Regions from separate parts of the Anoxybacillus andreesenii genome, predicted to be linked through region 1. Evidence: a T-box and tRNA genes for the amino acid it is inferred to sense, from the RefSeq annotation. Region 1 holds a T-box; the other holds one or more tRNA genes.
The links. A T-box is a leader RNA that pairs with one kind of tRNA and senses whether it is charged. The one in region 1 lies ahead of glyQ (glycine--tRNA ligase subunit alpha), so its partner is inferred to be a tRNA-Gly.
Positions count from the first base shown of each region.

Region 2: it encodes a tRNA-Gly, which carries the amino acid that the T-box ahead of glyQ (glycine--tRNA ligase subunit alpha) is inferred to sense. The anticodon was not compared.

Region 1 covers NZ_JAUSTU010000012.1:8,961-21,564, forward strand. The annotation lists gene J2S07_RS13065 (HD family phosphohydrolase) at 1-1,774, shown strand, start outside; gene ybeY (rRNA maturation RNase YbeY) at 1,771-2,241, shown strand; gene J2S07_RS13075 (diacylglycerol kinase family protein) at 2,219-2,602, shown strand; gene era (GTPase Era) at 2,822-3,742, shown strand; gene J2S07_RS13085 (YqzL family protein) at 4,069-4,209, shown strand; gene recO (DNA repair protein RecO) at 4,237-4,995, shown strand; T-box leader at 5,029-5,212, shown strand; gene glyQ (glycine--tRNA ligase subunit alpha) at 5,283-6,173, shown strand; gene glyS (glycine--tRNA ligase subunit beta) at 6,166-8,235, shown strand; gene ccpN (transcriptional regulator CcpN) at 8,411-9,046, shown strand; gene J2S07_RS13110 (pyruvate, water dikinase regulatory protein) at 9,094-9,912, shown strand; gene J2S07_RS13115 (YaiI/YqxD family protein) at 10,214-10,675, shown strand; gene dnaG (DNA primase) at 10,903-12,604, shown strand, end outside.
Region 2 covers NZ_JAUSTU010000030.1:3,653-16,256, reverse strand. The annotation lists gene yhbH (sporulation protein YhbH) at 1-690, opposite strand, end outside; gene prkA (ATP-dependent protease PrkA) at 1,393-3,288, opposite strand; gene nfsA (oxygen-insensitive NADPH nitroreductase) at 3,643-4,392, opposite strand; gene trmL (tRNA (uridine(34)/cytosine(34)/5-carboxymethylaminomethyluridine(34)-2'-O)-methyltransferase TrmL) at 4,448-4,921, opposite strand; gene J2S07_RS19090 (amidase domain-containing protein) at 5,004-5,885, opposite strand; gene queG (tRNA epoxyqueuosine(34) reductase QueG) at 6,000-7,130, opposite strand; gene J2S07_RS19080 (B3/B4 domain-containing protein) at 7,221-7,895, shown strand; tRNA gene J2S07_RS19075 (tRNA-Gly) at 8,077-8,150, opposite strand; gene J2S07_RS19070 (cbb3-type cytochrome c oxidase subunit I) at 8,525-8,923, shown strand; gene J2S07_RS19065 (sterol desaturase family protein) at 9,236-9,859, opposite strand; gene J2S07_RS19060 (GntR family transcriptional regulator) at 9,856-10,551, opposite strand; gene J2S07_RS19055 (acetolactate synthase large subunit) at 10,812-12,398, shown strand; gene J2S07_RS19050 (PQQ-dependent sugar dehydrogenase) at 12,469-12,604, shown strand, end outside.

The DNA.
Region 1 (12,604 bases):
ACCGACAGGTGATAAAGTAGCGATGTTGAAGGAAAAGCTAACAGAGGATGTCTCAGATGATGTGTCCGATTCAACCTTTGCTGCACTGGTTTCTTCATCGCCACAAGAATTATCCATCGCTAAGGATACTACTGTGACGGCCATCAACAATGTGATGAAGAATAAAATACCAGCGGATGAAGTTGAAAATGCCAAAAAGCGTGTGGAGGAAGAACTGAGGTTTGCCAATCTCGATCTTGCATTAAAAAGCGCAGTTATTGAGTTAGGGCGTTACGCCATTATGCAAAACGAATTCTTTGACGTGAATGCAACCCAGGAATTAAGGAAACAAGCAAGGGAAAGTGTAGAGCCTGTGAAGATTTTGCAGGGGGAAATCATTGTTGAGGAAAACCAATTAATTAATCCAGAAATCTATCGTCAATTAGAGCTGGTAGGTCTATTAGATAATGAAAATTCACGCTTACCATTTGTGGGTCTCTTATTAATCATAGGGACTATGCTAGCTGCACTATATTTTTATTTTTATGGACTTGACGTAAAGAGGGAAACGAAGCAAAACTATGTGCTTCTATTTAGCATTATTTTTATCCTGACAATTGGCTTGCTTAAAGGGATCAGTTTAATTCAGATTAACTATTCTGAGATTGGCTATGTATTTCCAGTGGCCATGGGAGCCATGCTGATCAAGATTCTCATTGATGAACGGTTAGCGCTTCTTTGGACGGTGATTATGGCCGTATGTGCCAGCATTATTTTTAATGAAGGAATCTCGAGTTCCTTAAATATTACAGTTGGTATTTATATACTATGTAGTGGAATCGCGGGTATTCTATACTTAAGCAAACAAAATCAGCGTTCTAAAATATTGCAAGCGGGGTTATTTGTTTCAGTCATTAACCTAATTGTTATATTTGCCCTCGCTTTTATGCAAAATGTGCACTACAATGCGCTCGAGTATACTTTTTATTTTGTTGCAGCGTTTGTATCAGGGATTTCTTCTGCTGTCTTAACGATCGGATTGCTGCCATTTTTTGAAGCTGGTTTTGGCTTCCTTTCGACGATGAGGCTGATTGAGTTATCCAATCCAAATCACCCGTTATTAAGAAAGCTCCTTACAGAGGCACCAGGAACCTATCATCACAGTGTAATGGTTGCCAATCTTTCAGAAGCAGCCTGTGAAGCGATCGGGGCCAATGGATTGCTGGCAAGAGTAGGCTGCTATTATCACGATATTGGGAAAACGAATCGACCCCAGTTTTTTATAGAAAATCAAATGAATATTGAAAACCCCCACGACCGACTGCCGCCGCTGACTAGTAAAAATATCATCATTGCCCATGCAACCGATGGTGCGGAGATACTGCGGAAGTATAAGCTTCCTAAGGAGATTGTAGATATAGCTGAGCAGCACCATGGAACGACACTGTTGAAGTTCTTCTATCATAAGGCAAAGGAAAATGGTCTTGATGTAAACGAAAAAGAATTTCGCTATCCAGGACCGAAGGCGCAAACAAAGGAGATTGCGATTATTGGGATTGCTGACAGCGTCGAGGCAGCTGTACGTTCGATGTCGAGCCCAAAGCCAGAACAAATCGAAGGCCTGGTCAAAAATATCATTGCCGACCGGCTTCAGGATGGACAGCTTAACGAATGTGATCTGACTCTAAAAGAACTGGAAACTGTGGCCAACACATTATGCGAAACATTGAAGGGAATTTTTCACTCACGGATTGAATATCCGGAAATGACGAAACAGAAGGTGAAACAGGCATGAGCTTAAACATTGATTTTTTAGACGAGACGGATGAAATTTCCGAGGAAATGGTCCAAAAATTAGAGGAACTTCTGAACTTTGCTGCCGAGAAGGAAAACGTGGAATCCGACAGTGAATTATCGGTTACATTTGTTTCAAATGAGAGAATTCAAGAGATCAACCGTGGGTACCGGGGAAAAGATTATCCCACCGATGTGATTTCCTTTGCACTTGAAGAAATGGGCGAGGGAGAAATAGCGGTTAGCGGCATGGATCTTCCACGAATTCTTGGAGATATAATTATTTCAGTTAAAAAAGCCCGTGAGCAGGCTTCTGAATATGGACATAGCTTTGACAGAGAAATGGGCTTCTTAGCTGTTCATGGCCTTCTTCATTTGCTTGGCTATGACCATATGAATGAAGAAGAGGAGAAAATCATGTTTGACAGGCAAAGGGAAATCTTAGATGAGTTCGGATTACAACGGTAAGAGGACATCTAAATCAAGCGGGGTGCTTCATTCCTTTCGATATGCTTTACAGGGAATCATCCATGCATTTTTGAAAGAGAGAAACATGAAGATTCATGTTGTTATCTCTATTCTCGTCATGATTGTTGGAATGGCTGTGAAGTTAACGCCGATGGAATGGTTATTTATTGTCTTTACTATAGGTGGAGTGATAACGCTTGAGCTGTTGAATACCGCCATAGAACGATTGGTTGATCTTGTAACGCCCGATTTTCATCCGCTTGCTAAGCAGGCGAAGGATGTTTCAGCTGGAGCAGTCCTTATTTTTTCGATAGTAGCTGTTATCATCGGCTTGATCATCTTCATCCCCAAAATATTTTAAATGAACTGCCTGCTCTTATGTAGGCAGTTTTGTATTAACCTCCCCACCCCCTAGGAATAATAAAACTAGGAAAAGCTCTCCTTAGACTGTAATTTTTAGAAAATTCAAATATCGATATTACATTTTTGCTACAAATAATGAAATATAAAAAAAAATAAGGTAGAATAAATAAAACAGTAGTCTTCACAAATGGGCTAACTTTTACACCGGAGGATTTACATGAATAATATGGCTGACAAACAAACTCATAAATCTGGCTTTATCTCCATTATCGGACGACCAAATGTTGGAAAATCCACCTTTTTAAATCGGGTAATTGGTCAAAAGATCGCGATTATGAGCGACAAACCGCAAACAACTCGAAATAAGGTTCAAGGCGTCCTTACAACAAATGATGCACAGTTAATTTTTATAGACACTCCTGGAATTCATAAGCCGAAACATAAGCTTGGAGACTTCATGATGAAGGTTGCACAAAATACATTAAAAGAAGTCGATATCGTGTTATTTATGGTTAATGCTGTAGAAGGCTATGGTCGAGGAGAAGAATTTATCATTGAAAAATTCAAATCGGTCAAAACACCTATTTTTCTAGTGATTAATAAAATCGATCAGATCCCTCCTGACGAGCTGTTTTCGATTATTGAATCCTATAAAGAAAAACACGATTTTGCAGAGATTATCCCTATCTCCGCACTCGAAGGTAATAATGTTGAAAGATTATTGGAGCAAATTAAGAAGTATTTGCCAGAAGGGCCACAATATTACCCAGCGGATCAAGTAACAGACCATCCAGAAAGATTTATTGTCTCTGAGCTAATTAGAGAAAAGGCATTACATCTAACAAGGGAGGAAATCCCCCATTCTCTTGCCGTCGTAATCGAAAAAATGGAGCGTCTTGAAGAGAAGGATGTCGTTCATGTGATGGCTACTGTCATTGTCGAAAGGGATTCGCAAAAGGGTATCATCATTGGGAAGCAAGGAAGCATGCTCAAGGAAATTGGCAAACGGGCACGAGTGGACATTGAGAATCTGTTAGGTTCAAAGGTATTCTTAGAGCTATGGGTGAAGGTGCAGAAGGATTGGCGCAATAAAATGTCACAGCTGCGTGATTTTGGATTCCGTGAGGATGAATACTAGGGAAAGATTGGTTTTATACGAAGGCTCTTTTCTCAAACATTGTTGCTTTTAAACAAAAAATTATCAGACAATACAGTTGTTTATGCAGTCTATCTGTTGAAACAACGGAGAAAAGTGCTACTCAAACTATGCGTATCGCACGCCTAGTATGAAACGGAATGGCCGGTATTAAGGACATTCCAGAACCACAATCCGTGCGAATACAGCCTATACCAAAAAAACATTAACAATATTTACGTTTCATGAATTTAATAAGACAGGGCCAAGATATATTTAAGGATTTGGGATAGATGTTGCTAGTCGAAATTTGAAAGGTGGGAATTTTGATGTTGGATTTTACCTGGAAGATCTTTTCTGAAACAGGTAATATTGACACCTATCTTCTCTATAAGGAATTAGAGAAGGATGATCAAGAAATACCCGAAACTCAGAGAAATGAGCTAGCAGAGAAGTTTCCATTTCTGTAGTGCCTGTAATTAGGATGGTGTTGTACGATGCTTCAAAAATGTGAAGGCATCGTCATGCGAACAAGTCATTATGGAGAGTCAAACAAGGTTGTCACCTTATATACCCGAGAAATGGGGAAGGTTGGTGTGATGGCAAGGGGTGCTAAGAAGCCGAATAGTCGGCTGGCCGCCGTCACTCAGCCTTTTACATATGGATATTTTTTGATTAAGCGGAGCACGGGTCTAGGCACTTTAGAGCAAGGGGATATCCTTTCTTCGATGAGGGAGATCCGAGAGGATATTTTTCTTACCGCCTATGCGAGCTATATCCTAGATTTAACGGATAAGGGAACCGACGAAAAGAAGCCAAATCCTTTTTTGTTTGAGCTTCTATATCAAACATTGAATCATATCAATGAGGGGATGGATGCAGAAATTCTCATGAATATCTATGAGATGAAAATGCTACCTTCATTTGGACTATATCCCATCCTCGATCAGTGTACAATTTGTAAAAGTACCGAGGGAGAATTTTCTTTTTCCATTAGGGAGGGAGGATTTCTCTGTCATCGGTGCCTTGAAAAAGATCCTTATCATTATAAAATTTCTCAGGCAACCGTAAGGCTACTGCGTTTATTTTATTATTTGGATATCAATCGTCTAGGTAACATCTCAGTAAAGCTGGAAACAAAAAAAGAGCTGAAAAAGATTATTTCGGCTTACTATGATGAATATTCAGGTTTAAACTTAAAGACGAAAAAGTTCTTGAAACAAATGGAAAATTTAAATAGCTTAAAGCAAGATTGACAATGGAAAAAATTTTCGCTATGATGATAAAAATAAATTGCCATGATGGAAAAGAGTACTTAGCATTCCTCTATGTTAGCGATCCTAGGATGGTGTGAGCTAGGAGATAGAGCGTTAAGGAAGGCGTTCCGGAGCATTGTAAGCCTAATAGGCACTAAGGTGGCTGCAAGCATTGCAGCAAATAGGGTGGAACCGCGGGTAAACTCTCGTCCCTATGCTACTACGTGAGCATAGGGATCGAGGGTTTTTTTGTTTTCCATATGCAATAAAAGAAGGAAGGGATAAAGTTGAACATTCAAAACATGATTCTAACACTACAAAAGCACTGGTCTAATCAAGGCTGTATTTTGATGCAGTCCTATGATGTAGAAAAGGGTGCGGGTACGATGAGTCCTTATACATTCTTGCGTGCCATTGGTCCAGAGCCTTGGAATGTGGCCTATGTGGAACCATCTCGTCGTCCTGCCGACGGCCGCTACGGAGAGAACCCGAACAGATTGTACCAGCATCATCAGTTTCAGGTTATTATGAAGCCATCACCTGACAATATTCAGGAGCTTTATTTGGATTCCTTGCGTGCCCTTGGCATTAATCCATTGGAGCATGATATTCGCTTTGTTGAGGACAACTGGGAGAATCCTTCTCTTGGCTGTGCAGGACTAGGCTGGGAGGTATGGCTTGACGGCATGGAGATCACACAGTTTACCTATTTCCAACAGGTCGGTGGTCTAGAATGTAAGCCGGTTTCCGTGGAAATCACGTATGGAATTGAGCGTCTCGCTTCCTACATCCAGGACAAGGAAAATGTTTTCGATTTGGAGTGGACAGAGGGCTTCACAGTAAGAGATATCTTCCTCCAGCCGGAATATGAGCATTCCAAATATACCTTTGAAACATCAGATACCGAAATGCTTTTTAACCTATTTAATATTTATGAAAAAGAAGCCCATCGCCAAATGGATGAAGGTCTAGTTCATCCAGCTTATGATTATGTCTTGAAATGCTCCCATACCTTTAACCTGCTGGATGCGAAGGGTGCCATTTCCGTTACAGAACGGACAGGTTATATTGGCCGCTGTCGTAATTTAGCGAGAAAAATAGCGAAGACGTTCTATGAAGAACGGGAAAAGCTTGGCTTTCCAATCCTAAAGGCAAAGGAGGAAAACAGCCATGAGTAAAGATCTATTATTGGAAATTGGATTAGAAGAAATGCCAGCCAGATTCGTGACCGCTTCGATGGAGCAATTAAGCGAAAAAGTACAAAAGTGGCTGAACGAGCATAAGATTGAATTCGGTGAGATTCGTTCCTTTTCTACCCCTCGTCGTTTAAGTGTTGTTATTACAGATGTTGCTTTAGCCCAACAGGATATACAAGAGGAAGCGAAAGGTCCCGCACGAAAGATTGCACTAGATGAAAATGGAAATTGGACGAAAGCAGCCATCGGTTTCAGCCGCGGTCAAGGAATGAGCGTGGATGATATTTACTTCAAGGAAGTGAATGGTGTCGAGTATGCCCATGTTGAAAAATTTATTAAGGGACAGAGCACGGAATCTCTTTTGCCAGAGCTGAAAAATATCATCACTAGCTTGACTTTCCCCAAAAATATGCGCTGGGCAAATGAGGAATTAAAATATATTCGTCCTATTAAATGGCTTGTTGCGATGTTTGGTTCGGAGGTTATTCCTTTTAGCATTGCAGGAGTGGAAACGAGCAATTGGACATATGGTCACCGCTTCCTCGGGAGTAGGGTAGAAATTCCTTCACCAGCAGATTATGTGGTCACACTATTAAGTCAGTATGTAATAGCGGATGCGGCCGAGCGTAAATCGGCTATCGTTTCCCAACTGCAAAAGGTGGAAGAAGAACATCATTGGGTCATTCCTGTTGATGAGGAACTCCTCGAGGAGGTTAACAATCTAGTTGAATATCCGACCGCCTTATTCGGTCGCTTTGAAGAAGAGTTCTTGGAGTTGCCTGAAGAAGTTCTCATTACCTCGATGAAGGAGCATCAAAGATACTTCCCTGTCAAGGATCAGAACGGAGCGCTCCTTCCTTATTTTGTGACAGTGCGAAATGGTGATCATCAGCATCTTGAAACAGTCGCTAGAGGAAATGAAAAGGTATTAAGAGCTAGACTTGCAGATGCGGATTTCTTCTATAAGGAGGATCAAAAGCTCGAGATTGCTAAAGCCTTGGATAAGTTCAAAACGATTGTTTACCATGAAGAAATTGGAACACTTGCCGAAAAAGTGGCTCGAGTCCGAAGCTTAACAGCAAAGGTAACGTCAGAATTGAATTTCTCCGAAGAGGAGCAAAAGCTTGCTGATCGTGCTGCTGAAATTAGCAAATTTGATTTAGTTACAAACATGGTCTATGAATTCCCAGAGCTTCAAGGCTTTATGGGCGAGAAATATGCGCTGCAAAAGGGCGAAGATGCCCGAGTGGCAAAAGCAATCAATGAGCATTATATGCCAAGAAATGCGGAGGATCACACGGCTGAGTCGAACCCTGGTGCGGCTCTGGCGATTGCTGATAAGCTTGATACGATTGCATCGACCTTCGCGATCGGACTTATTCCAAGCGGCTCTCAGGACCCATACGCATTGAGAAGACAAGCAAGCGGCATTGTCCAAACCCTCATTCACAAAAACTGGGATATCAAGCTTGAAAAGCTGATCGCATTGAGTGTTGAATTCATAGCTGAAGCTAATTTTGCAAAGCTAAGCCTTGAGGAACTTGAACAGGAGCTTATCGCTTTCTTTAAGCTTCGTCTCAAGCATTTATTACATGATAAGGGAATCCGCTACGATATCATTGATGCTGTTCTTTCAGGAACTGTGGGAGCTGTTGCTTCTCTTGTACGGAAGGCAGAGACGCTTCAACTGAAAAAGGATGAAGCAGGTTTTAAAGAAAGCATCGAGGCATTGAGCCGCGTGGTCAATATCTCAAGCAAAGCTGATAGCATCGTTGAGATCGACCCTGGATTATTTGAGAACGAAGTGGAACAAAAGCTCTACGATCGTTATCTAGAAGTAGATAAAACCATTTCAAGTAATCTTTCAGAAGAGGAATACTTTAACCTCCTAGTTTCATTAAAGGATGAAATTAATGCTTACTTTGATAAGACGATGGTTATGGTAGAGGACGTTGGCTTAAGAAACAATCGTTTAAGCATGCTGGCAAAGCTTGCTCAACGCATTAAAGCATTTGCCGATGTTACGGAAATCATCGTAAAGTAATAGTCATCGAAAAGAGCCTTCTCGGTTATTAACGACAGGGCTCTTTCATGTCTTATCATGTAAATAATTCGACCAATGCATGGAATGCTACCTATCTCATTCTTTTCATTTTTGGCAAGTAGTATATAATAATCAGTATAAAGTATAGCTTTTTCTGTTTCGATTAGCTTGTTAGGTGGTGAGTACAATAGAACTAAATAAACGACAAGAGCAGATATTGGAAATTGTCAAAGAAAACGGACCTATAACTGGCGAACAAATTGCAGAGCGTTTAAAGCTAACGAGAGCAACCTTACGTCCAGATTTAGCTATTTTAACAATGGCAGGCTTCCTCGATGCTAGACCAAGAGTGGGCTACTTCTATACAGGGAAATCTGGCGTTCAGCTTTTAACGGAAAATCTAAATAAGCTTGTTGTAAAAGATTATCAATCCATACCAGTCGTCGTAAATGAAAATATGTCCGTGTATGACGCCATTGTAACGATGTTTCTAGAGGACGTGGGAACACTATTTGTCGTAGACCAACAAAGTCTACTTGTAGGGGTACTGTCAAGAAAGGACTTATTGCGTGCTAGTATAGGAAAGCAGGAGCTAACCACCTTGCCAGTTAATATTATCATGACTCGCATGCCGAACATAACGATGTGTTCTAAGGAAGATCTTCTCATCGATGTGGCTCAGAAACTGATTGATAAGCAGATAGATGCATTACCAGTAGTCAAGGAAACGGATAAGGGATTTGAGGTAGTTGGTCGTGTAACGAAGACGAACCTAACCAAAGCGTTAGTCGCACTTGCAAATAACGATTAGCACCATAATCGTCTGCCCAAATTTAAACAGAGGAGATGGTTTAAGAAATGGGAAGTATACCAATCATCTATGTTGTATCTGACTCTGTTGGGGAAACTGCAGAGCTTGTTACAAAGGCAGCTGTCAGCCAATTTAATGGAAATAAAGCTACAATCAAGCGGTTTCCTTATGTTGAAGACATTGCCGACATCGATGAAGTAATCAGCCTTGTCAAAATGGATAAAGGGATGATTGCTTATACATTAGTAAAGCCTGATGTTCGAGAATATATGAAAAAAGTGAGTCAAAAAGAAGGAATCTATGCCATTGATATTATTGGCCCGCTAATCGATGAAATTCAAAATGCCAGCGGCTTAGCGCCTCTTTTCCAGCCTGGCTTAGTGAGAAAACTGGACGAAGAATATTTTAAAAAGGTTGAGGCAATTGAGTTTGCAGTTAAGTATGATGATGGGCGTGACCCCCGAGGGATTTTAAAGGCGGATATCGTCCTAATTGGTGTCTCAAGAACGTCCAAGACCCCTTTGTCCCAATATTTAGCTCATAAGAGACTAAAGGTTGCCAACGTTCCACTTGTCCCTGAGGTCGATCCTCCTGAGGAATTATTTAAGACATCGCCTGAGAAATGCTTTGGCTTAAAAATTAGTCCGGAAAAATTGAACAATATTAGACGAGAACGCCTTATATCATTAGGCCTAGATGATCAAGCGAGCTATGCTAATATGATAAGAATCAATGAAGAACTGGACTATTTTGAAAAGATCGTCAAGAAAATCGGCTGTAGATCGATCGACGTAACGAATAAAGCGGTAGAAGAAACGGCTAATATTATCATTAATCATTATTTTAAGACGAAAGAAGAGAACTAGTGTGTAGTGATGTGCACTAGTTCTTTTGCTTATACTTGGGCCATCTCTAAATCTCTAAATATTTTTATTGTTTTTGAAAAAAAGAATGGAAAAGAGCAATTGTTTGTACTATAATAAAAAATTGTGATAAAAATGTTTATTATAGGTTTAGACTTACTTGTGAACGAATAAACTAATTATGGAGAGAAGTCAAGGCCTTAAAGAAAATTCGACAAAATGGATGGCAAAAGATATTCCTTTTTTTAAGGAGGAATATGTGGAGTGATGTAGAATTAATAGTACATTAGGTGAATTGAAGGTTATGGTGGACGCTGATTCCTGTCCGGTAAAGGAGGAAATTGTCGAAATTACTCTAGATTTCGGCATTGATGTCGTATTTGTTGCATCCTATAATCATGTTCCCAATGAACCTCTAGGGGGAGTTTGGCATTTTGTTGATTCAGATAAAGAGGCTGCAGACTTGTTTATTATGAATCATGTGAATGCCAATGATGTAGTGGTGACACAAGATATTGGTTTAGCTTCAACCCTTCTTTCAAAAAAGGTTCATGTCCTTAATCCACGTGGCATCCCGTATGAGGAAAAAGATATCGAATCTGCATTACATATGAGATATCTATCTGCCAAAGCCCGTCGCCAAGGGAAATATGGCAAAGGACCAAAGCCATTTACTAGCGAAGATCGCATTCAATTCCAGAAAAATTTCATAAAAATTTTGTCGAAAATAAAAGGGATTCCTTCATTTTTGACGAATAACTCTTAGTTGAGTTTTTATTAGAAAAGCGCAAGCGCCTTGCTTATCGCCGTACAAACTGGAGGGGCTTCGACTGAGATAAAGGAATCACGAAGAGCGATAGCGATTCGATGATGACTTATCGTAGGGAGAAGACCTGAAGTTTGATAGGCGATAGGCGCTGGAGCTGGACAATTCTAGAAGTTGAAAAATTATACTTTCTTATCTCTTAAGAAAAAAATATGGGGATGTTCTCAATGCATGTGCGAATTGCTGAAGAAAAAATTAATGAAATTCGCCAAGCTGTTGATATAGTTGATTTAATTAGTGACTATGTACAACTTAAGAAACAAGGGCGTAACTATTTTGGGCTCTGCCCATTTCATGGTGAAAATACGCCATCATTCTCCGTCTCCCCTGACAAGCAAATTTTTCATTGTTTCGGCTGTGGAGCAGGAGGAAATGCATTTTCATTTTTGATGGAGCTAGAAAGCTTGTCCTTCCAAGAAGCGGCTATCAAGCTTGCTGAAAGAACTCATATTGAATTAGAGATATCAGCACCCACATTTTCAAAGGAAACATCGGCTTCCAAAGAATTCTCAAAAATGATTGAGGCTCATGAATTAATACGTAAATTTTACCATCATTTACTAGTAAATACAAAGGATGGTCAGCACGCTTTAGAATATCTATTGAACAGAGGCTTCACACTTGCATCGATAGAAAAATTTCAAATAGGGTATGCGTTAAATTCATGGGACTTTGTTTATAAATTTCTGACAAAGAGAAATTTTGAGCCCGAGCTATTAGAAAGATGTGGATTGATTATCAAGCGAGAAAAGGACGAAACTTATTTTGATCGCTTCCGAGATCGAATTATGTTTCCTATCCTTGATCAAAAAGGAAATACGATTGCCTTTTCTGGGAGATCCCTTGGGGCAGACGAGCCCAAATATTTAAATAGTCCAGAGACGGCAATCTTTAATAAAAGCAAAATATTATATAACTTTCATTTGGCCCGAGCAAGTATAAGAAAACAACAGCAGGTCATACTTTTTGAAGGGTTTGCGGATTGTATAGCGGCCGAGCGTGCAGGGGTGGAGAACGGCGTTGCCACAATGGGAACATCTCTAACTTCTGAGCATATCGCTTTAATTCGCAGAAATGCTGAGGCTGTTACCGTATGTTATGATTCCGATTCCGCTGGGATAGAGGCCGCATACCGGGCAGCAACGATGCTAGCAGAAGCCGGTTCTCATGTGAGAGTAGCTCTAATGCCAGATGGTTTGGATCCGGATGACTACATCAAGAAATTCGGTGCTGAAAAATTTAATAAAGAAATCATTGGTTCTAGTTTAACCTTCATGTCCTTTAAGCTTCTGTATTTTCGAAGAGGAAAAGATCTTCAAAACGAAGGAGATCGCCTCCAATATATCGAAGAAGTATTAATGGAGATTAGCCAGCTTGATAAAGCGGTTGAAAGAGACCATTATTTACGGCAGCTAGCTAATGAATTCTCACTTTCGCTTGAGGCATTAAAGGAACAGCAAAGGCAGCTTTATTTTGCGGGAAAAAAGAATAATCGACAGCAATCCACTCAGGAACCTTATAAAAGCTTTGTCCCCGCAAAGCAAATCGAGCCATTGAAACCAGCCTATTACAATGCGGAAAGAAGTCTCATTTATTACATGATGAGAGACTCGGGGTTAGCATATCAGGTACAGGAGAAGCTTTTAGGACATTCCTTTCATATTGATGAGCATCAAGCGATTATCACCTATCTATTTGGATACTACGAGGACGGAATGGAACCGAATCCGAGTTACTTCATGGATTTTCTCAAGGATGAAAAGCTTAGACGAGTTGTTGCCAACATTGAAATGATGTCTATGAAAGAAGAAGTAAGCGACCAAGAATTATCCGATTATATTAATCAGGTGTTGAAATATCAAAAAATGT
Region 2 (12,604 bases), on a different contig from region 1:
CTTTTCCCAGATCCCCATACTACCACTTGTATCCATCATCGCTAGGACGACGGCTTTTGATTCTGGCTTGACTACTTCATTCCAGGTCTTGAATTTCAAATCCTCTCGATAAATTGGATGGAAGCTCGCCTTTCCTTGCATCGCATTTCTTTTAAAAGCAGCCATCATCGTTCTTTTCTTATCAATATTCCCCATTAATCCTGTTTTTCTAATATCGTTGAATTCAATGTTCTCAACAACAATATTATCCTGTTCTTTACGTTTTAGGTTCGGTAGCTCCAACTCCTTAAACAATGCTTCCTCAATATCCATAAGGGAAACTTCCGCTTCAAAATAATCTTCCCCGGCTTGATCGCCTGCACCTTGACCTTTTCCCGGTCCCTTTTGGCCACTGGATCCATCACGAGCAACTACATCACCAACTTGACTGTCTCCATCCCCTTGGCCTACATGTTTATTTTTATCATAATTGTAGCGAATTTTATATTCGTCTAATGAACGAATCGGTATTTTCACAACTTCTCGCCCGTTTGACATAACTATGTTTTCTTCTGTAATCAAATCAGGTAAATTATTGCGAATGGCTTCCTGTACCTTTTCTTGATGGCGTTGTTGATCGTCGTGGCCTTTGCGGTGGAGGGACCAATCTTCCTTCGAAATCACAAATTGATGCTTACTTGCATCGGTCATCGTAACCCCTCCTTCAAATTTTTACACACTTTTCACCTTAATGCATATAATATCTCGAGTGCCAAAATAGAAATAGAATATTATCCCATGATATGCCGCAATACAACTGAAGATAAATGGTGATTACTTTATCCTATGCAGCAATCAAAATTAATTTACAAATAATTTCGATATTAGAGGATTGCCTATATGGCGGACAGGCCCTTTCTATATATGATGAAATAAAATTGTTGTACGGTAGCTGAAAACTGCGCTTGTGGAGTTAATGCGGACAGTTTTGGAGATTATCCGACGGAAATTTGACGCCAAATCCAACGATTCGCTACGGAAATTGACGCCATTCACGACCTATAACGTCAAATCCGGCGATTTACACACGAAAATTGATGCCATTCACGACCTATGACGACAAATCCAACGTTTTTCAAACGTAACTTGACGCCATTCACGACCTATGACGACAAATTCATCGATTCGCTACGGAAATTGACGCCATTCACGACCTATGACGTCAAGTCAAACGTTTTCCAACGTAACTTGGCGCCATTCCCTCCCAATGAAGACAAGTCCAACGATTACCCAAGCTAACTTGTCCGCATTCACCCTCTTCCCCATCAGTCACTTAGAAACATAACTAGAACCCGCCTAGATACAAAAGGCTGACAGAACGCTCTGCCAGCCATTGCACTTTTCATATTTATCCTATCGATTTAATAAACTTCCTACGTAACGCAATAACTCATTTGCCGAGGTTGAATTATAGCCATGTTCATCAATGAGTCGGGCCACAACCTCATTAATTTTCTTAAGCTGCTGCTCATCAGGGGTTTTTGTGGAGGTTGTAATTTTGACGACATCCTTTAAGTCAGCAAAGAGCTTTTTCTGAATCGCTTCACGCAAGCGATCATGGGAGTTGTAGTCGAATCGCTTTCCTTTTCTCGCAAAAGCAGAAATTCGGATCAAAATTTCTTCACGAAAAGCCTTTTTCGCATTTTCGGAAACACCAATTTGCTCTTCGATCGAGCGCATGAGTTTTTCATCTGGATTGATCTCATCACCTGTCAATGGATCCCGAAGCTTGTTCTTGTTGCAGTATGCTTCCACATTATCCAAATAATTATCCATTAAGGTCTTTGCAGATTCCTCATACGAATACACAAAAGCCTTTTGAACTTCTTTTTTCGCAATATCATCATATTCCTTACGTGCGACGGAAATAAAATTCAAATAGCGCTCCTTCAATTCATCAGTAATGGACGGATGCTGATCGAGCCCTTCCTTCAATGAACGGAGCACATCTAGTGCATTAATGGACGTCATCTCTTTGCGAATAATCGTGGAGGAAATGCGGTTGATAACATAACGAGGGTCAATCCCGCTCATTCCTTCATCATTGTATTCCTTTTTCAGTTCCTCTAAGTCAGCTGAATTGAAGCCCTCCACATTCTCGCCATCATACAGCCTCATTTTTTTCACAAGGTCGATGTCACCCTTTTTTGGTTCCTTCAATCGAGTAAGGATTGTGAACATCGCAGCAACCCGAAGTGTATGTGGGGCAATATGGACATCTGCCACATCACTTTCTCGAATCATTTTTTCATAGATTTTCTCCTCTTGACTAACCTTTAAATTATACGGAACTGGCATCACAATGATCCGTGAATGCAACGCCTCATTTTTCTTATTCGAAATAAAAGAACGATATTCCGTTTCGTTCGTGTGAGCGACAATGAGCTCATCAGCCGAAATCAGCGCAAATCGTCCAGCCTTAAAGTTCCCTTCCTGCGTCAGTGATAACAAATGCCATAGAAACTTCTCATCACACTTCAACATTTCCTGGAATTCCATCATCCCGCGGTTTGCTTTGTTAAGCTCCCCATCAAAGCGGTAAGCACGGGGATCGGACTCTGAGCCATACTCTGCAATCGTTGAAAAATCAATACTGCCTGTTAAATCAGCAATGTCCTGTGATTTCGGATCGGATGGACTAAAAGTACCGATTCCAACCCGTCTATCCTCAGAGAAAAAGATCCGTTCCACCAGAACATCTTCAATTCTCCCCCCATATTCCTGTTCCAATCGCATCGTATTAAGAGGAGACAGATTGCCCTCAATTCGAATTCCATATTCATCATAGAAATCCTGGCGTAAATGATGAGGAATCAGATGGAGAGGATCCTCATGCATGGGGCAGCCCTTGATCGCATAGATCGCTCCTCGGTCTGTTCGTGAGTACGCTTCTAGTCCTCTTTTGAGCATAGCTACGAGAGTTGATTTACCTCCACTAACTGGTCCCATTAATAGTAAAATCCGTTTTCTGACATCTAACCGTTTGGCTGCTGGATGAAAGTATTCCTCCACCAACTTTTCCAAAGCTTCCTCAAGGCCAAACAATTGGCTACTGAAGAATTGATATTGATTCCTGCCATCGACCTTTTCGACTCCGGCATCCTTAATCATATTATAAACGCGTGAATGTGCTGATTGAGCAACCAATGGCTTATCTTTTAGAATCTCAAGATATTCTGCAAAAGTCCCTTCCCATTTTAACTTTTCGTCTTCATATCTTTGCATTTCAATCTTTTTCAATATATCCATAAGGACCCTCCCCTGTAGCTTGATCAGAGACGATTAATATAATCTATGCGGCACGTCTTGTGAACATGCGTAACAAGGGGGAGTTTTCAGATGCCTCCTGAAAAAGAGCGCTTGTCAAAAAAAATCCATACTTTACATTCACAGTTTGGATAGAATAAGCTATAATGAACGTATATGTTAAAATTTGTACTTAAATAATTTCTTGAGGGGGCATACATAAATGAAACTAATTCTAATCCTTGGCGTTATGATAGCGTTTTTATCTGCTATCTTCACAGCAGGCTACAATGATAAACCAGGTGCAAATAAATAATGAAAAAAGCTGCTGACATAGACTCAGCAGCTTTTTTCATTCTAGCGCAAATTCAATTTCTTGTCCGCGACAAATTCCTTCATGTACATTCTCGATTTTCTCTCAAGCATTTTTCCCATCTGCTCAGTCCAGGTTTCACTTCTTTTGCCAGCGGTTCTTTCGAGATAGTATTTCTTAATCACTTCATTATATTCTTCAAGCTCCTTGGTATACTTCTCTTCGTTCGCTTCATATGTATTTTCATGATAGATATGCTCAAGTGGAAGGCGAGGCTTTTGCCCTGTTATTTTTGCAGGGTAGCCAACTGCAAGACCAAATAACGGAATCACTCGATCAGGTGTTTTCAAAAGCTTGACCACTTCTTCAAGATTATTACGAATTCCACCAATGTAGCAAATTCCGAGCCCCATCGACTCAGCCGCAAGGGCCGCATTCTGTGCAGCTAAAGCAGCATCAATGAGTGCCACCATAAATTTCTCCGTGCTTTCGATCGAAGGCTCGACATCCTTTTCTTCCATTTTCCCAATTACGGCATGGCGGTACAAATCGGCACAAAACACAAAGAAATGGCCATTCTTTTCAACATATGGCTGATTTCCAACAACTTCAGCAAGCTTTTTCTTCATTTCTTGATCGGTAATTCCGATAATGGAATACGCTTGAATATAGCTGGAGGTGGAGGCTGCTTGTGCACTTTTTACAATGGTTTCAATTTGTTCCTTTGATAAAAGCTTGTCCTCAAAGCTGCGGATGGAACGGTGGTTTAAGATGGTTTCAATGACTTGGTTCATCTTTTCTTCCTCCTATACAAAAAAGAGGAGACCGCCATTAGCGGTTTCACCCTCATTATTTCAGCTGCAAGTAATCCTGTTGTCTCAATGCTTCATACACTAAAATAGCTGCTGTATTGGATAAATTCAATGATCGAACACGATCATTCATTGGAATTCTAAGACAACGCTCTTGATTTTTGGCAATTAGATCCTTCGGTAGACCGGTTGTCTCTCTGCCGAATATAAAATAATAATCCTTATCCTTCTGGCTATAATCAAAAGCCGTGTGAGGCTTTATGCCAAACTTTGTTAAATAGAAAAACTCACCAGCTGCATTCTTCTCAAAAAACTCGTCTAATGAATCATAGTAAATAATATTTACAAACTCCCAATAATCTAGCCCAGCTCGCTTTAGCATTTTATCATCCGTCGAGAAGCCTAGCGGCCGGATCAAATGTAAGGTTGTCTCGGTTGCTGCACAAGTGCGAGCGATATTTCCCGTATTGGCTGGAAGTTCTGGTTGATATAAAACGATATGAATTGACAAAACGTTATTCACCCACTTATTGCAAACTCTACGGGCTATTATACCACTTTTTAAGAAAAATTTTATTGAAAAAAGGATGGATTTAGGATTGGTCATCCAAAATATGCAAAAATTTATATTTGATATTAGGAGTATAGGCTGTCGAATCCTCATACGCCCAATACCGCATCCGGCTATTTGCCGTGTGAGCATTGACAAGCGGCATATCATCTACGTCCTTTGCTGTTACGATCGTAGTGTGGTCAAAGCGGCCATCCCCTTGAAAATCATAACAAATCACATCACCAAGCTTTAACTCCTGTGGATCTGACACCTCTCTTGCCCGTATACCAATTTTTGCACCAGGCAAATACCATCTTAGTGAGTTGGCTACGGTCCAGCTATAGCTCCAATTATTACTTCTCATCCACCATCCATTACTACGGTTGGGATAGCCAACCATCGGGGCATCTCCAGCATGAAGACATTGAGAAATATAATTCGTACAATCAACATCAAACTTTCGGAAGGCAGGATTGTAGTCATTCCACCATCTCTCCGCATATTTCACCGCCTGAAGACGATCATAGAAAAAAGTCACTCGTTCGTCATTCGTGATTTCCTCTTCAATGCTTGCTCTAGTGACCTCTTCTGGACTTCCTAGCACATCTAAATTCATTTCTTTATCTTCTACGAGAATATCCTTATAAAACTCCGCAACTCGTTCTTCCACTTCTTCCTCAATATATAATTTTTCCTTATGATTGATTAAATATTGAAAATGCGCACGATAAAATACTTTTCTGGGTTCCTTTTCATCGAGCTCCTTAATGATATTCCCGATCGCCTTGACCTTCACAATTTCCGCATTTCTTTTTGCTAAGGACTCTTTTTTCGCTTCTATCTTTTCACATACCTTGTTTCGCGGATTTGATACGCATTGATTCACTCTTTTTAGCAAATGCTCCTGAAGCTGTTCTTTCATTCTATCCAACTCCCTTCACATCATATAATATGAAGAAAGCCGATATTTGGGATATTTCCTCATTGTGGAAATGACTTCCTGTTCATTTTTTGCTCAAATTACAAAAGGGATGAATCAATCAAGAAGCTGTAATCCTTTTTCAATTTCTTTTAGTACTTCATCATCGGTTTCCTTACTTTGTGCATGAAATAGCTCCTGTTTCGCTTTTTCTCCACCTATTTTTCCTAGTGCCCAGGCTGCTGTTCCTCTAAGGACAGGCTGGGGATCATGATTTAACACATCGACTAAATCATCGACTGCGGTTTCATCCTTAAAATGAGCGAGAGCAATGATTGCATTTCGTTGAATGGGCCTCTTCCCGCGCCATGCTCCAGCTAGTGTACCAAAGCTTGCTTTAAACTGGCGATTACTTAACTGCAGCAACGGTTTAAGCAAGGGCTTTACCATTTCGGGCTCCGCCTCCATTTCCTCGTGAAAATGAAAATTCCTTCCCTTATTTTCCGGGCAAGCGGTTTGACAGGAATCACAGCCATACAAACGGTTGCCAATTTTATCACGAAATTCATCTGGGACAAAGTCCTTTGTCTGTGTCAAAAAGCTAATACAGCGCTGCGCATTGATTTGTCCGCCTTGTACGAGTGCTCCAGTTGGGCAAGCCTCAATACATTTATTACAGTCCCCGCAACGATCCTCCATCGGCTCATCGGGTACAAATGGGAGATTGGTGATCATTTCGCCTAAATATACATAGGAGCCAAATTCTGGTGTGATAATGGCACAATTTTTCCCACTCCAGCCAATGCCTGCTCTCTCGGCAACGGCTCGGTCTGATAATTCACCCGTATCCACCATGGGTTTACATTTTGCCTCAGGAACCCTCTCCTTAATAAACTCCTCCAACTTACTAAGCCGTTCCTTCAGAATCAAATGGTAGTCCAGCCCCCACGAGGCGCGGGCAAAAAGCCCCCTTCGTTGACCTTTCTTACTTACTACCCTCTTACTCATTTTGGAAGGATAGGCAAGAGCAATTGAAATAATCGTGCGAGCCCCTTCCATCAGCAGGGCTGGATTCGTTCTTTTTTCAATATCTGGCTCTTCAAAGCCCGATTGATAGCCTAATTCCTGTTGGCGAAGAAGTCGGTTCTTTAGCTCATCAAAGGTGGAGGCAGAGGCAAAACCGATCTTGTCAATTCCGATGACTTGACTATATTCAATAATTTCTTGCTTTAGCTTATCGTAATCCATATCGCCCCACCTTTCTTTTTAATTGATATTCCATGTAAAACTACCTCCATTATGATAAACTATTTTCAACTGTTTTTGGAGGTGGAAAACTTGGAATTCAACTTATCACCCCAGTTGTGCGCAACCATACCGAATTTTAAAATTGGCTTAATTAATTATCGCAACATCGAAATTGGAGCAGCTCCAGAAATGCTAAAAGGAAGACTACAGCTTTTTCAGGAGTCATTATTTTTTGAACTTGAGGATAAGAACGTAACCGATTACGAGGGCATTCGTGAGTGGAGAGCCATTTTCAAAAAAACCGGAAAAGACCCGAATCGCTATCGTCCCTCTGTTGAGGCACTTTATCGCAGAGTGAAAAAGCAGCAATTTCTGCATTCAGTAAATAGTGCAACGGATTTAAATAACTTCTTTTCCTTGCAATATGAAATTCCATTAGGCATCTATGATCTTGTTCAGCTTTCTGGTGATGTTTCAATGAGGCTTGGTGCTGAAGGTGAGGAGTATTCTGGCTTAAATGGGCGGGTTAACAACTTACATAACTTGATTCTCACCGCTGATGAACAGGGTCCCTTTGGCAGTCCTTTTGTTGACTCTAACAGAAGCGCTGTTTCTGAATCAACTAAAAATGCCTTGCAAATCGTCTATCTAAAGCCTTCGATGGATACGGCTGAAGCTGAAAAAATGGTTCACTCTCTGATGAACATGTTTACACAAATTCATGGTGGGGAAGCTCATTTCAAAGTCATTGAAGGAAATTATTAAGAGCCAGCAGCATATGCTACTGGCTCCATTTATATTTAAAGGGTGAATCGCGCTATGAGAGAAAATCATGTTCTCCTATTCTTAGACGGATACAGCTGCAAAAAGTTTCTATTTTTCTTTTAGAAAATGAAAAACGCAATACTTCGTTCTTTCCGAAACGAAATACTGCGTTGCCTATGTATGGAGCGGGTGATGGGAATCGAACCCACGACAACAGCTTGGAAGGCTGTGGTTTTACCATTAAACTACACCCGCATAAAGATTGAAATGTTATTAAGTTTTTTCTTACGCATTTTGGCCTTATCATGCCTCTTCCTCTTCCAGCTAATTCAAAGATGTTGGATGCGTCGAGGCAACTCGTAGTAATTCACAGAGGCATCGCTCGTGGCTGTGGTTTTACCATTAAACTACACCCGCATAAGCGTTACTAAAATAATGACAATAAATAATTTATCATTTCCCCATTAATTTGTCAAGTTTTTATTAAAAATTTGTCTATTTTTGTCGAACAATAAGCACAAGCCTCACTTTACCGTTACGGTTTTTCCTTTTAGAAAACAACTTAGGCATTGTTATAAATGGAATAAAGTACTAATACAATATACTGTGATCAAAAGGAGGTGAATTCTATGAAAACAGGTGTATCTTTTCTAAAGATTGCAGCCTTGTATTTCCTAATTGGTGTTGGGATGGGGCTAACCATGGAAATTATTCAAGATCACAGACTTGCAGGTGCTCATGCTCATATCAATTTGATTGGATGGGTCTCTATGGCTATCTTTGGGCTAATCTACATTCTTTTCCCTAAGGCGGGTGAATCAACCCTGGCAAAGGTTCATTTCTGGCTTTATAACATTTCGTTCCCATTATTCATGCTCGGGTTAAGCTTCCTTCTTTTAGGCGATTCTTCACTCATGATCCTTCTAAGAATCTTTCCAAATATCCTCGTACTCAGTGTCCTAATATTCACAATTAATGTATTTATGAATGTCCGTGTAGATGACGTGAAAAAGCTTCTGCGTCAGTAATGATACCCTTGTTCTTAGCTGATACAAAACGAAACCGAGTGTCTCCAAAGGGTGTTGTTGACACCTTGAAGACACTCGGTTTTCTATAAGGGAAACCCCTGGTCTAAAATCAACTGCCATCATTAACACTGCCATATGATTAAATATATATAAGGCCTTAGAGGAAATCTACCAGCCGTCCGCAACATTTTTTGTTGAGGATTGTGGCATAATTATGTTCTCTATGATGGAGACAACTCGACTTGGAAACAAATATCCACTTCCAAAACGCACAAAAATCCCCCGCTTTCCGCGAGGGACCACGATTGTACCTTACATTGTTTGCCGCTTTTCTAAATCACGTGCGGATTGACTGGTTTCAACCATTTTTTCATCCTTTAATGTCCTAAAAATCACATCTACAAAAGGTGTGGAAACCCCATACCAATAATTTTCATTCTTAAAATGATGAAGCAAATGGAGCTTCTTAACCCAGATGCCAAATTTCGTTCTCGGTTTGATTGGACGATGGGCAACATAATGCTTCCATTCATAAATAAGTAGCATGAGAATCGTCCCCGAAACAAACGAAAGTGTCCCGATTAAGGTAGACTCAATGAAAAAGAAAATGATTCCTGCGATGAGTAAGTTCGGAATGGTGTACCAAAGTGGTAAAAATAGTAGCTTCAGGTCATTTGGGTCTTTATGGTGGTCGTAGTGGATGCGTTTTAAGAATTTTAATAGATACGGATTATCGGGAGTTTTCAAATGAAATAAGAATCGGTGGGTTATATACTCGATAAACATGTATCCAACAAGTCCGATTACAAAGTATATGGCTAGCAACCATGTCGATCCCTTTATTAATACAAAACTGGCCATCCCAATTAACAGGCAAAGCATAACTGTGATGTCAAAAAACAAGAAAAAATCACGATACAGCCCTTTCTTCTTCATTTCCCACTCTCCTCTTCATCACATTTCTTCTTCCATAGCTGTAAGCTTTTCTTCATCATGTCTTTTGTAAGTTGCTCTGTTGCTAATAAATCACCTTTTAGAACAGCTGCCAGCAGTTCGTCATAATAGTGCCTAGAGGCCTTTCTGTGATCCAGTACATCGAAATACTTCTTTGCCATCGGAACATAGATATCAGAAAAACTATTCAGGATAAATAAATAGATTGGATTAGGAGATAGACTAGCTAGTTTTAGCTGTAGTTCCCAGTCAAAGACCGCATATGCTTCTGCATGGTCCTGTAGATTCTCCAAATCGGCAAATAAGGCAATTACCTTAACAGGTGCGTGGCGAACGGCTTCCATAATATAGGTTGGTGTAAGTGAAATCCTTAGTTCCAACATATACTCAATAAAAATATCTGGGATATCCTCATAGCACTGAAGAATATTGACAATGGTCATTAAATTGCCTTGCATCCAGTAATTATTTACAATTGCCGGCATTCCCTTTCGAGCCGTAATCCAGCCATCACTTTCTAAGCTCTGCAGCGCCTCCCGAACAGTAGGTCTCCCCACATGAAAAAGATTTGCTAACTCCCTTTCAGGCAGCAAGGGTTCGTCAATTTGGTATTCCCCTTCTAAAATGGATTTTATGATTTTTTTTCTAATCAATTCGGAGGTGCGTGGCTTCAATGATTTATGTCTCCTTCCTATTGGTATTACCAATATAAAATTTGGTATTACCAATATTTTAGTATTTAATATTAATACTGTCAATATATTCTAAATATTTTTACTACCATGTTCACTGGCTTCTGTTTTTCTTTTTACTTCAGTTGATTGGTTAGTATCTGGGGTTCCAGAAAAAAAGAATAGGAACCACTCATTACCTCAAACTAATGAATAGAATCCTTTCCAATCAACTATCGATTTTTACGTTCTAAGGAGGACATATGAAAGTATCCGATGTCATTATCCATTGTTTAGAAAACGAGGGTGTGAAATATGTATTCGGGATCATTGGCAAAGAGACGCTTGATCTCGCTGATTCTCTATCAAAATCAAACCACATTCAGTTTGTCAATGTCAGGCATGAACAAGGCGCAGCATTCATGGCGGATGTATATGGAAGATTATCAAAGGAAGTAGGTATTTGCTTATCAACATTAGGTCCTGGGGCAACCAATCTTTTAACTGGGATCGCTAATGCACAGCTTGAGCATTCCCCACTAATAGCGTTAATTGGCCAAGCTCGTATGAACCGGCAGCATCCCGAATCACATCAATATTTAGACATTGTGAAAATATTTGAACCCGCAACAAAGTGGAGTACTCAAATCATCGACGCCCAAACTGTGTCTTCCAACATCCGAAAAGCTTTTAAGCTTGCAAAACTGGAGAAACCGGGCTCGGTAGCCATTGTGTTTCCTGAGAATTTATTATCCCTTGGCACGGACAACAACCCCCTACCAGTGATGCCAATACCTGAATCAGTTCCAGACAATGAAGTAATGATAGCTGCCCATTCACTGATACAAAATAGCAAGAAACCATTTCTATTGGTCGGAAATGGTGTAATAAGACAGGATGCAGTCAATGAGCTTCAAACTTTTATCAACGTACTTCAAGCTCCTGTTGCACACAGCTTTATGGCAAAAGGAATTTTGCCAAAAGAGCATCCCTCCAATTATTTTACATTTGGATTTAGTGAAAATGATGTCGTCGTACCTGGGATCGGGGAGGCGGATTTATTACTGACCACCGGCTTTGACTTTGTGGAAAGTCCACCGAAGAATTGGAACAAAATGAAAGTTCCCGTATTACATATGGATAGCTTACCTGCCAACATCGATGAGTACTATCCTACAAAAATTGAATGCATCGGGAATATAAAGAAAACACTTCAATTTCTTAATAAATTGGAAACCTCCGCAAAACCATGGACACCTGCCGGAAATCTCAGGGACAGAATAATGAATGAATACCAAATAAATGATGAGGAGAAAGACCGTTCATTCACAATTGAACACGTACTGCATTGTATTGAACAATCAATACCTAGGGACACGATTGTTATTTCCGATGTCGGCGCTCATAAAGTTGCCATTGCTCGAACATTTCAGCCGAAAAACCCAGGTCGTCTTATTATCTCAAATGGGCTTGCGTCCATGGGATTTGCCATTCCAGGAGCGATTGGAGCGAAACTTGCTTGCCCTGATGAACCTGTCATTTGTATCACAGGAGATGGTGGAGCATTAATGAATTTTGCAGAAATAGAGACAGCCAGGCGCCTAGGACTTCCCTTTATCATCATCGTTATCAATGACTCGATGTTAAAGCTGGAGGTACAGCAAATGATAAAAAGGTACGGGGAAAGCTATGGTGCAACCTTTCAAAATCCTGATTTTGCCCTTCTTGCGGAGAGTTTTGGTATCAAAGGAATAAAGGCTCATAATCTAGATGAATTTGAGAATATTTTAAAGGTGGCCCTTCAAACGTTAAAAGAAGTGATCTTAATCGAAGTAGTCATGCAGAATTGAAAACGGGTTCGGAATATAGCCTTTTTCAGCGGAATAAGTAGATAGTAAGACTTATTCTAGGGGGGCTAAAATGGAGCGAACAAAAAGGATTGAGCGGAAGTTAAAGCCAGAGGATATTTTGCTTCCTTCCGGCTATAGGATTGAGGTTTTCATGGTGAATCTTAATACACCTATTAATCTGACCTTTACTGAGCAAGGAGAAATGC